Regions from separate parts of the Serratia sp. Nf2 genome, predicted to be linked through region 2. Evidence: predicted binding sites of a transcription regulator. Region 2 holds the regulator's gene; the other holds the start of a gene.

Region 1 (3,676 bases), on a different contig from region 2:
ATGTCGGCGGTGCTGTGCGTGGGTTACGCCTTCATCCAGTTCACCGGCATGCAGCACGGTTACTGGATCCTGTTGACCAGCCTGTTCGTCTGTCAACCGAACTACAACGCTACCCGTCGGCGCCTGGCGCTGCGCATCATTGGCACCCTGGCCGGTATCCTGATCGGCCTGCCAATCCTCTATTTCGTGCCTTCACTGGAAGGGCAACTGGTGTTGATCGTCATCACCGGTGTCCTGTTCTTCGCTTTTCGCACCGTACAGTATGCCCATGCAACGATGTTCATCACGCTGCTTGTGTTGCTGTGCTTTAACCTGTTGGGTGAGGGATTCGAAGTGGCTGCACCGCGCGTTTACGATACCTTGTTGGGTTGCGCCATCGCCTGGGCGGCGGTCAGCTTTATCTGGCCAGACTGGAAGTTCCGCCAACTGCCGGCGGTGGTGGATAAAACGCTGAATGCCAACTGCCGTTATCTGGACGCCATTCTGGTGCAATACCACCAGGGTAAGGATAACGGCCTCGCCTACCGCATTGCGCGGCGAGATGCCCACAACAGCGATGCCGAACTGGCTTCGGTCATCTCCAACATGTCCGCCGATCCCAAGGCCGACAAGGAATTGCAGGAAGCCGCCTTCCGCCTGCTCTGCCTAAACCACACTCTCCTGAGTTATATCTCGGCGTTAGGGGCACACCGCGAGCGGCTGAATACCCCTGCCACACTCGATCTGCTCAATGATGCCGTGTGTTACGTGGACGGCGCCTTGCATCAGGAAGAACGGAACAGCCAGCGCATTGCGAAAGCGCTGGAACAGCTGGCGGAGCGCATTCGCAGAGCCGTTCCGGAACCTGAAAGCAAAGAACAGTTGGTCTTGCAGCAGGTGGGATTAATGCTCGAACTGCTGCCGGAGCTCACCGAACTCCACACTCAAATCAATAAGGCAACCTAATTATTCAGGGCCCACTCAATGGGCCCTGAACCACTGGCTCATGCCCATGGCGGCGCATCGCCATCGTATGATCGAACCAGCGCACCAGTTCGTTGCGCAATTCGGTCGGCAATGCCGCCTGATGATAACCGGCTATCGCGCCGCCCAGTGACAGCAGCACGCGCAGACCCAGATTGGTCTGCTGTTGCAGCAGGCGGAGATAGCTGCGTTTAGCGCCATGCAGCCGCAGGTCATAGGCGTTGCGGATCCCCGCTCGCCACAGCAAGCGCTCCATGTTGACATCTATGTTCGGCAACGCCTTCAATCTGCCGTGATCGCCGGCCTTGACCTGCTGCTCTCGGCGCGCTTCCCTGATGGCCTGCCAGGCCAGTCCCACCAACTCGTTGCGTTCCCGCCACAGCGACTCGTCAACCCAGTAATAACGCAAGGTGATGGGCGCTCCGCGCTTGGAATAGACCATATTAACCATCCCTCTGGCGCGAAAGGCCGGTTCCATGCTCGCCGTAGCTCGCAAGTACAATTCACCTTCCGCTACCACTGCAAACATGACCCCCTCGGCCAGCAGCCCATAGCCGCCAAACTGTGACCGCGTGGTGATGGCGCCCAGCGCCGCGAAGCAATTTTTAGCCTGCGCGATCCTCCGCGTCGACATCCTTTTCATAGCATTTCTCCTTTTTAGGTTCCGGTCGTATTATTTCTCTTATCAATGAAAAGAGTAACGTGAACAACTAATTAGGAAAATACGCACTATCTGCCCACATGCCAATCACAAAAAACACCGGTACAAAAAATGATCGCAATTATGCGAGCCGCTACGAAAATTTGGGTTGATCTTATCCGAAATCAGGGATACTGTATAAACATACAGTAACACGACGGGCGGGAACTTTATGCGTACTCAATCACTCTACCAACCTCATTTTAGCCATGGCTCTTTTACCGCAAACAGCGTTGCGAAGAATACGAATGTCGGCAAAGAGAATGGCTTGATCAGTGAACTTGTTTACAACGAGCGCCAGCCCGCAGTGGCTCAACTGCTGTTGCCCCTGCTGCAGCAACTGGGCAAGCAGTCTCGCTGGCTGCTGTGGCTGACACCGCAGCAAAAGTTAAGCAAGCAATGGCTACAGCAGTCCGGCCTGCCGGTGGATAAAATGGTGCAGTTGAGCCAAATCAGCCCGGTGAATACGGTTGAGGCAATGGAAAAAGCGCTGCAAACGGGGAACTATAGCGTGGTTCTCGGCTGGTTACCCGAACTAACGGAGGAGGATCGTCTAAAATTAAGACGTGCGGCAGAATTGGGTAATGCCTACGGGTTTATCATGCGTCCTCAACGTGACATTGACCCGACTCACGGACAGTGTTCCACCCTAAAAATTCACTCTTCTTTGTATCATTAAGTAAATTTAGGATTTTTCCCATCATTTTCGCACTCGATAAGCGGAACCTTTGCGGGGGAAGGCAAAAAGCGAGTCCGGCTGCGGTTTGGCAAGCAAAAACGCCCAATGAACCGCCGATTTTTTAAGCTAAGAATGTTAGCAAATATGTACGATTCCGCGTTTTTTTTTAGAGCCTTATCACATCACACTTGTAACTTTCGCGCCACGTTGTAGACTTTACATCGCCAAGGTTGCTCTATAACGTCAGAAAAACTGGCGAGTAACAAACGAGGGCTTAAACCTTGGCGAAGGAATTTAACCAAGGGCTTAAACAGCTTTAAAGCTCATTGCCTATTTGGATGATAACGAGGCGCAAAATGAAAAAGACAGCTATCGCATTAGCAGTGGCACTGGCAGGTTTCGCTACCGTAGCGCAAGCCGCTCCAAAAGATAACACCTGGTACACCGGTGCTAAACTGGGCTGGTCCCAGTACCACGACACTGGTTTCTACGGTAACGGCTACCGCGTAGACAACGATGCACGTAAAGACCAACTCGGTGCTGGTGCATTCTTGGGCTATCAAGCTAACCAATACCTGGGCTTTGAAATGGGTTACGACTGGTTAGGTCGTATGAAATATACCGGCCGTAACACCGGTTCCTTCAAAGCACAAGGCGTTCAACTGGCCGCTAAACTGAGCTACCCAATCGTTGACGATCTGGACATCTACACCCGTCTGGGTGGTATGGTATGGCGTGCAGACAGTGACGGCGTAGGCTCTAATGGCGGCAACCACGACACCGGCGTTTCTCCGCTGGCTGCTGTTGGTGTTGAATACGCACTGACCAAAAACTGGGCTACCCGCCTGGATTACCAGTTCGTAAGCAACATCGGTGACGCAGGTACCGTTGGCGCACGTCCAGACAACACCATGCTGAGCCTGGGCGTTTCTTACCGCTTCGGTCAGGATGACGTAGTTGCACCAGCACCAGCTCCGGCTCCGGCTCCAGTTGTTGAAACCAAGCGTTTCACTCTGAAGTCTGACGTGCTGTTCAACTTCAACAAGTCTACTCTGAAAGCAGAAGGCCAGCAGGCTCTGGATCAGCTGTACACCCAGCTGAGCTCCATGGATCCTAAAGACGGTTCTGTAGTGGTTCTGGGTTACACCGACGCCGTTGGTTCTGACCAGTACAACCAGAAACTGTCCGAACAGCGTGCACAGAGCGTTGTTGACTACCTGGTCTCCAAAGGCATCCCGTCAGACAAAATCTCTGCACGTGGTATGGGTGAAGCAGATGCAGTTACTGGCAACACCTGTGGCTACAAATCTGGCCGCGCTACCAAAGCTCAGATC
Region 2 (3,676 bases):
TCACCGAAACCGGCAGCATCTGAATGTCGAGATCCGGATTGCTGCGATGCAGATCCAGATAGTCGTGGAACAGCTTTACCGACTCTTCTTTCGGGGTGTAATAGCGGAACACGCGCGGGCCGTCGTGAATGAACACGTAGCTCGGCAGCACGGTGCCGTCGATCTCCAGCGAGTTGAGCGGATCGGGCAGATCCTGCGCCAGGCACTGGGTGCGCAGCGTCAGCAAATCCGCCTTGGAATTGTAAGGTAAAACATACAGAATCGGCCGTGAGGGATCCAACCCTAGCTCGGTAACCGGATCTGAAGGGATGACCTTACTTCTTACCAACAATTTAAGTGGTAAATTCAATATTTTATAATAAATTTTACGCCAACCTGACATAACAACGTGAAGCCTCTTGTTAGCAATGCGCCGCAAGCATACCAGAAACCGGGTAGCAGATCTGTGGTGTTCGAAAACCGAGAGCCGTCAGCGCGGACTGTTCTAGACTCTTTTTATTATGACCGACCTCTGAGAAAGGCACGAAAACATGGCAAACCAAGCAACCGGACTGACCCGCATCATCAAGGCCGCCGGCTATTCCTATAAAGGGCTTTCCGCCGCCTGGCAACACGAAGCGGCGTTCCGCCAGGAACTGGTGGTCACCCTTCTGGCTATCATACTGGCTGTCTGGCTGGATGTGGGTGCGATAGCGCGCATTTTATTGATCGGATCGGTAGCGCTGGTGATGATCGTCGAGATCCTGAACAGCGCGATCGAGGCGGTGGTGGATCGGATCGGCAGCGAACATCACGAGCTGTCCGGCCGGGCCAAGGACATGGGATCGGCGGCGGTGTCACTGGCGATCGTGCTGGCGCTGTTCGTTTGGGGCACGGTCTTATGGCAGCATTTTGGCTGACGAAAGGCGCCTACTGACTGATTTTTATTTATTCTTCGGTTCCCAATCCGCGCTTACCTGTATATACTCACAGCAAGACTGTATAAACAAACAGGGGGCGGAATGAAAGCACTAACTACCAGACAGCAAGAGGTCTACGATCTGATTCGCGATCATATTTCGCAAACGGGCATGCCGCCAACGCGTGCCGAGATCGCGATGCGTCTGGGGTTCCGTTCGCCTAACGCCGCCGAAGAACACCTGAAGGCGCTGGCACGCAAAGGCGTGATCGAAATCGTCTCCGGTGCCTCGCGCGGTATCCGCCTGCTGATGGAAGAAGAAGAAGGGCTGCCGCTGATCGGCCGCGTCGCCGCCGGCGAGCCGCTGCTGGCGCAGCAGCACATCGAAGGGCACTACCAGGTTGATCCTTCCCTGTTTAAACCGAGCGCCGATTTCCTGCTGCGGGTGAACGGCATGTCGATGCGCGACATCGGCATTCTGGACGGCGATCTGCTGGCGGTGCATAAAACCCAAGACGTGCGCAACGGCCAGGTCGTGGTGGCGCGCATCGAAGACGAAGTGACGGTCAAGCGCCTGAAAAAACACGGCAACGTGGTCGAGCTGCTGCCGGAGAACAACGAATTCCAACCGATTGTGGTCGATCTGCGTCAGCAGAATTTCACTATCGAAGGGCTGGCGGTCGGCGTGATCCGCAACGGCGACTGGATTTAATCGCTGCCCCCTCAGTGCCGCCTCTTGTATCAATCGCCCCTGTTCTGGGGCGTTTTTGTTTCTGATTTTGCCCTTCGCCACTGCTACGGGAACGTCTCATCATGCGCTTGATTTCCGCCTTCACCAGCGACACCGATAAAGCCCTGTGGCGCCTGGCCCTGCCGATGATTTTTTCCAATATCACCGTACCGCTGCTCGGGTTGGTGGACACTGCGGTGATCGGCCACCTCGACAGCCCGATCTACCTGGGGGGCGTCGCGATCGGCGCGGTGGCGACCAGCTTCCTGTTCATGCTGCTGTTGTTCCTGCGCATGAGCACCACCGGTCTGGCGGCGCAGGCGCTGGGGGCACAGAACCCGCAGGCGCTGGCGCGCGCCTTTATGCAACCGCTGGTGCTGGCGCTGCTGGTCGGGGTGGCGATCGTCCTGCTGCGGTATCCGCTGATCGAACTGGCGCTGCGGATCGTCGGTGGCGATGGCGAGGTGCTGGAACAGGCGCGGCGTTTTCTTGAAATCCGCTGGCTGAGCGCCCCGGCGGCGCTGGCCAATCTGGTGCTGTTGGGTTGGCTGCTCGGCGTGCAGTATGTGCGGGCGCCGGTGATCCTGCTGATCGTCGGCAACCTGCTGAACATCGTGTTGGATATCTGGCTGGTGATGGGCCTGGGCTGGAACGTGCGGGGGGCAGCGGCGGCAACCGCCATCGCCGAATACGCCACGCTGCTGCTCGGCCTGTGGCTGGCGTGGCGGGTGATGCGCCTGCGCGGTATCACCCTGCCGATGCTGCGTCAGGCCTGGCGTGGCGACCTGCGTCGTCTGCTGGCGCTCAACCGCGACATCATGCTGCGTTCACTGTTGCTGCAACTGTGCTTTGCGTCGCTGACCATCTTCGGCGCTCGCCTGGGAAGCGAGGTGGTGGCGGTCAACGCGATATTGATGAATCTGCTGACGTTCACCGCCTATGCGCTCGACGGCTTCGCTTATGCGGTGGAAGCCCATTCGGGCCACGCCTACGGCGCCCGGGACGACAGCCAGCTGCGCAAGGTGTGGCATGCGGCCTGCAGGCAGGCGGGGCTGGTCGCGTTGGCCTTTGGCCTGGCGTATGCCGTTACCGGCCAGCAGATCGTGGCGGCGTTGACCTCCTTGCCGGAGCTGCGTGCGTTGGCCGCCCACTATTTGCCGTGGCAGGTCATTCTGCCGCTGGTCGGGGTATGGTGCTATTTGCTGGACGGCATGTTTATCGGCGCCACGCGCGGCGCCGAGATGCGCAACAGCATGGCGGTGGCCGCGGTGGGATACGGCCTGGCGCTGTTCAGCGTACCGCTGTTTGGCAACCACGGGCTTTGGCTGGCGCTGGCGGTGTTTCTGGCGCTGCGCGGCCTGGCGTTGGGCTGGATTTGGCATCGTCATCAGGTGCGCGGCAGCTGGTTTACCGCTCGCTAGAACGGACGCTGTGCTGGGTTATTTATTAATTTTATTTATGTTTTTGTTCACTTTTGCTTACATGTTTTCAACCCTGGCATTTTTGCGTTAGCTTGTTGTTTATTAGCGTTTTTTGTTTTTATTTTGTTTCTTAATGGTTTTTTATTCTGATATTTGGCTTTTTTATTTCCATATTTAACTAGAATGAATCATGTGGCTGGCGAATGAATGGGAGCGATATTCCTTAAGGTGAAGGGAGTATCGGCCAGAAAAATTTCTGGTTAACCCCGACCGGCGACAGGGATCACTGATTCACCACAGGTTAACGGAGAGACTATGAATAAAGATCAAGCCGACGGTAACTGGAAGCAGCTTAAAGGCAAAGTGAAGGAAAAATGGGGCAAGCTGACCGATGACGATCTGACAGTCATCGAAGGGAAACGCGAACAGCTGGTCGGCAAAATCCAGGAGCGCTACGGTTACCAGAAAGAGGCGGCCGAAAAAGAGGTGAAAGCCTGGGAAGATCACACCAAACACCGCTGGTAATCTGCAGGGCCGCCATTGAAGGCGGCTTGCCCAGCGCAGGCCGGCGTCGCTCTCATCCTCTGGCGTTCCGGCCGCAGGTACAGGGAGGTACCTGACTTCGTC

Evidence for each region. Region 2 encodes LexA, which represses DNA repair genes until DNA is damaged. Its sites were predicted from a motif close to TNCTGTATGTACATACAGNA; they were not measured.
Region 1: sulA (SOS-induced cell division inhibitor SulA) is a predicted target of LexA. The motif match lies at 1,796-1,815, and genes of this name have one in related genera.

Annotation. Positions count from the first base shown of each region.
Region 1 is NZ_PYTW01000009.1:207,388-211,063, reverse strand. It holds gene yccS (YccS family putative transporter) at 1-945, shown strand, start outside; gene C9411_RS19665 (TfoX/Sxy family DNA transformation protein) at 950-1,606, opposite strand; gene sulA (SOS-induced cell division inhibitor SulA) at 1,836-2,342, shown strand; gene ompA (porin OmpA) at 2,699-3,676, shown strand, end outside.
Region 2 is NZ_PYTW01000004.1:375,368-379,043, reverse strand. It holds gene plsB (glycerol-3-phosphate 1-O-acyltransferase PlsB) at 1-382, opposite strand, end outside; gene C9411_RS12035 (diacylglycerol kinase) at 531-899, shown strand; gene lexA (transcriptional repressor LexA) at 1,002-1,610, shown strand; gene dinF (MATE family efflux transporter DinF) at 1,712-3,049, shown strand; gene C9411_RS12020 (CsbD family protein) at 3,365-3,574, shown strand.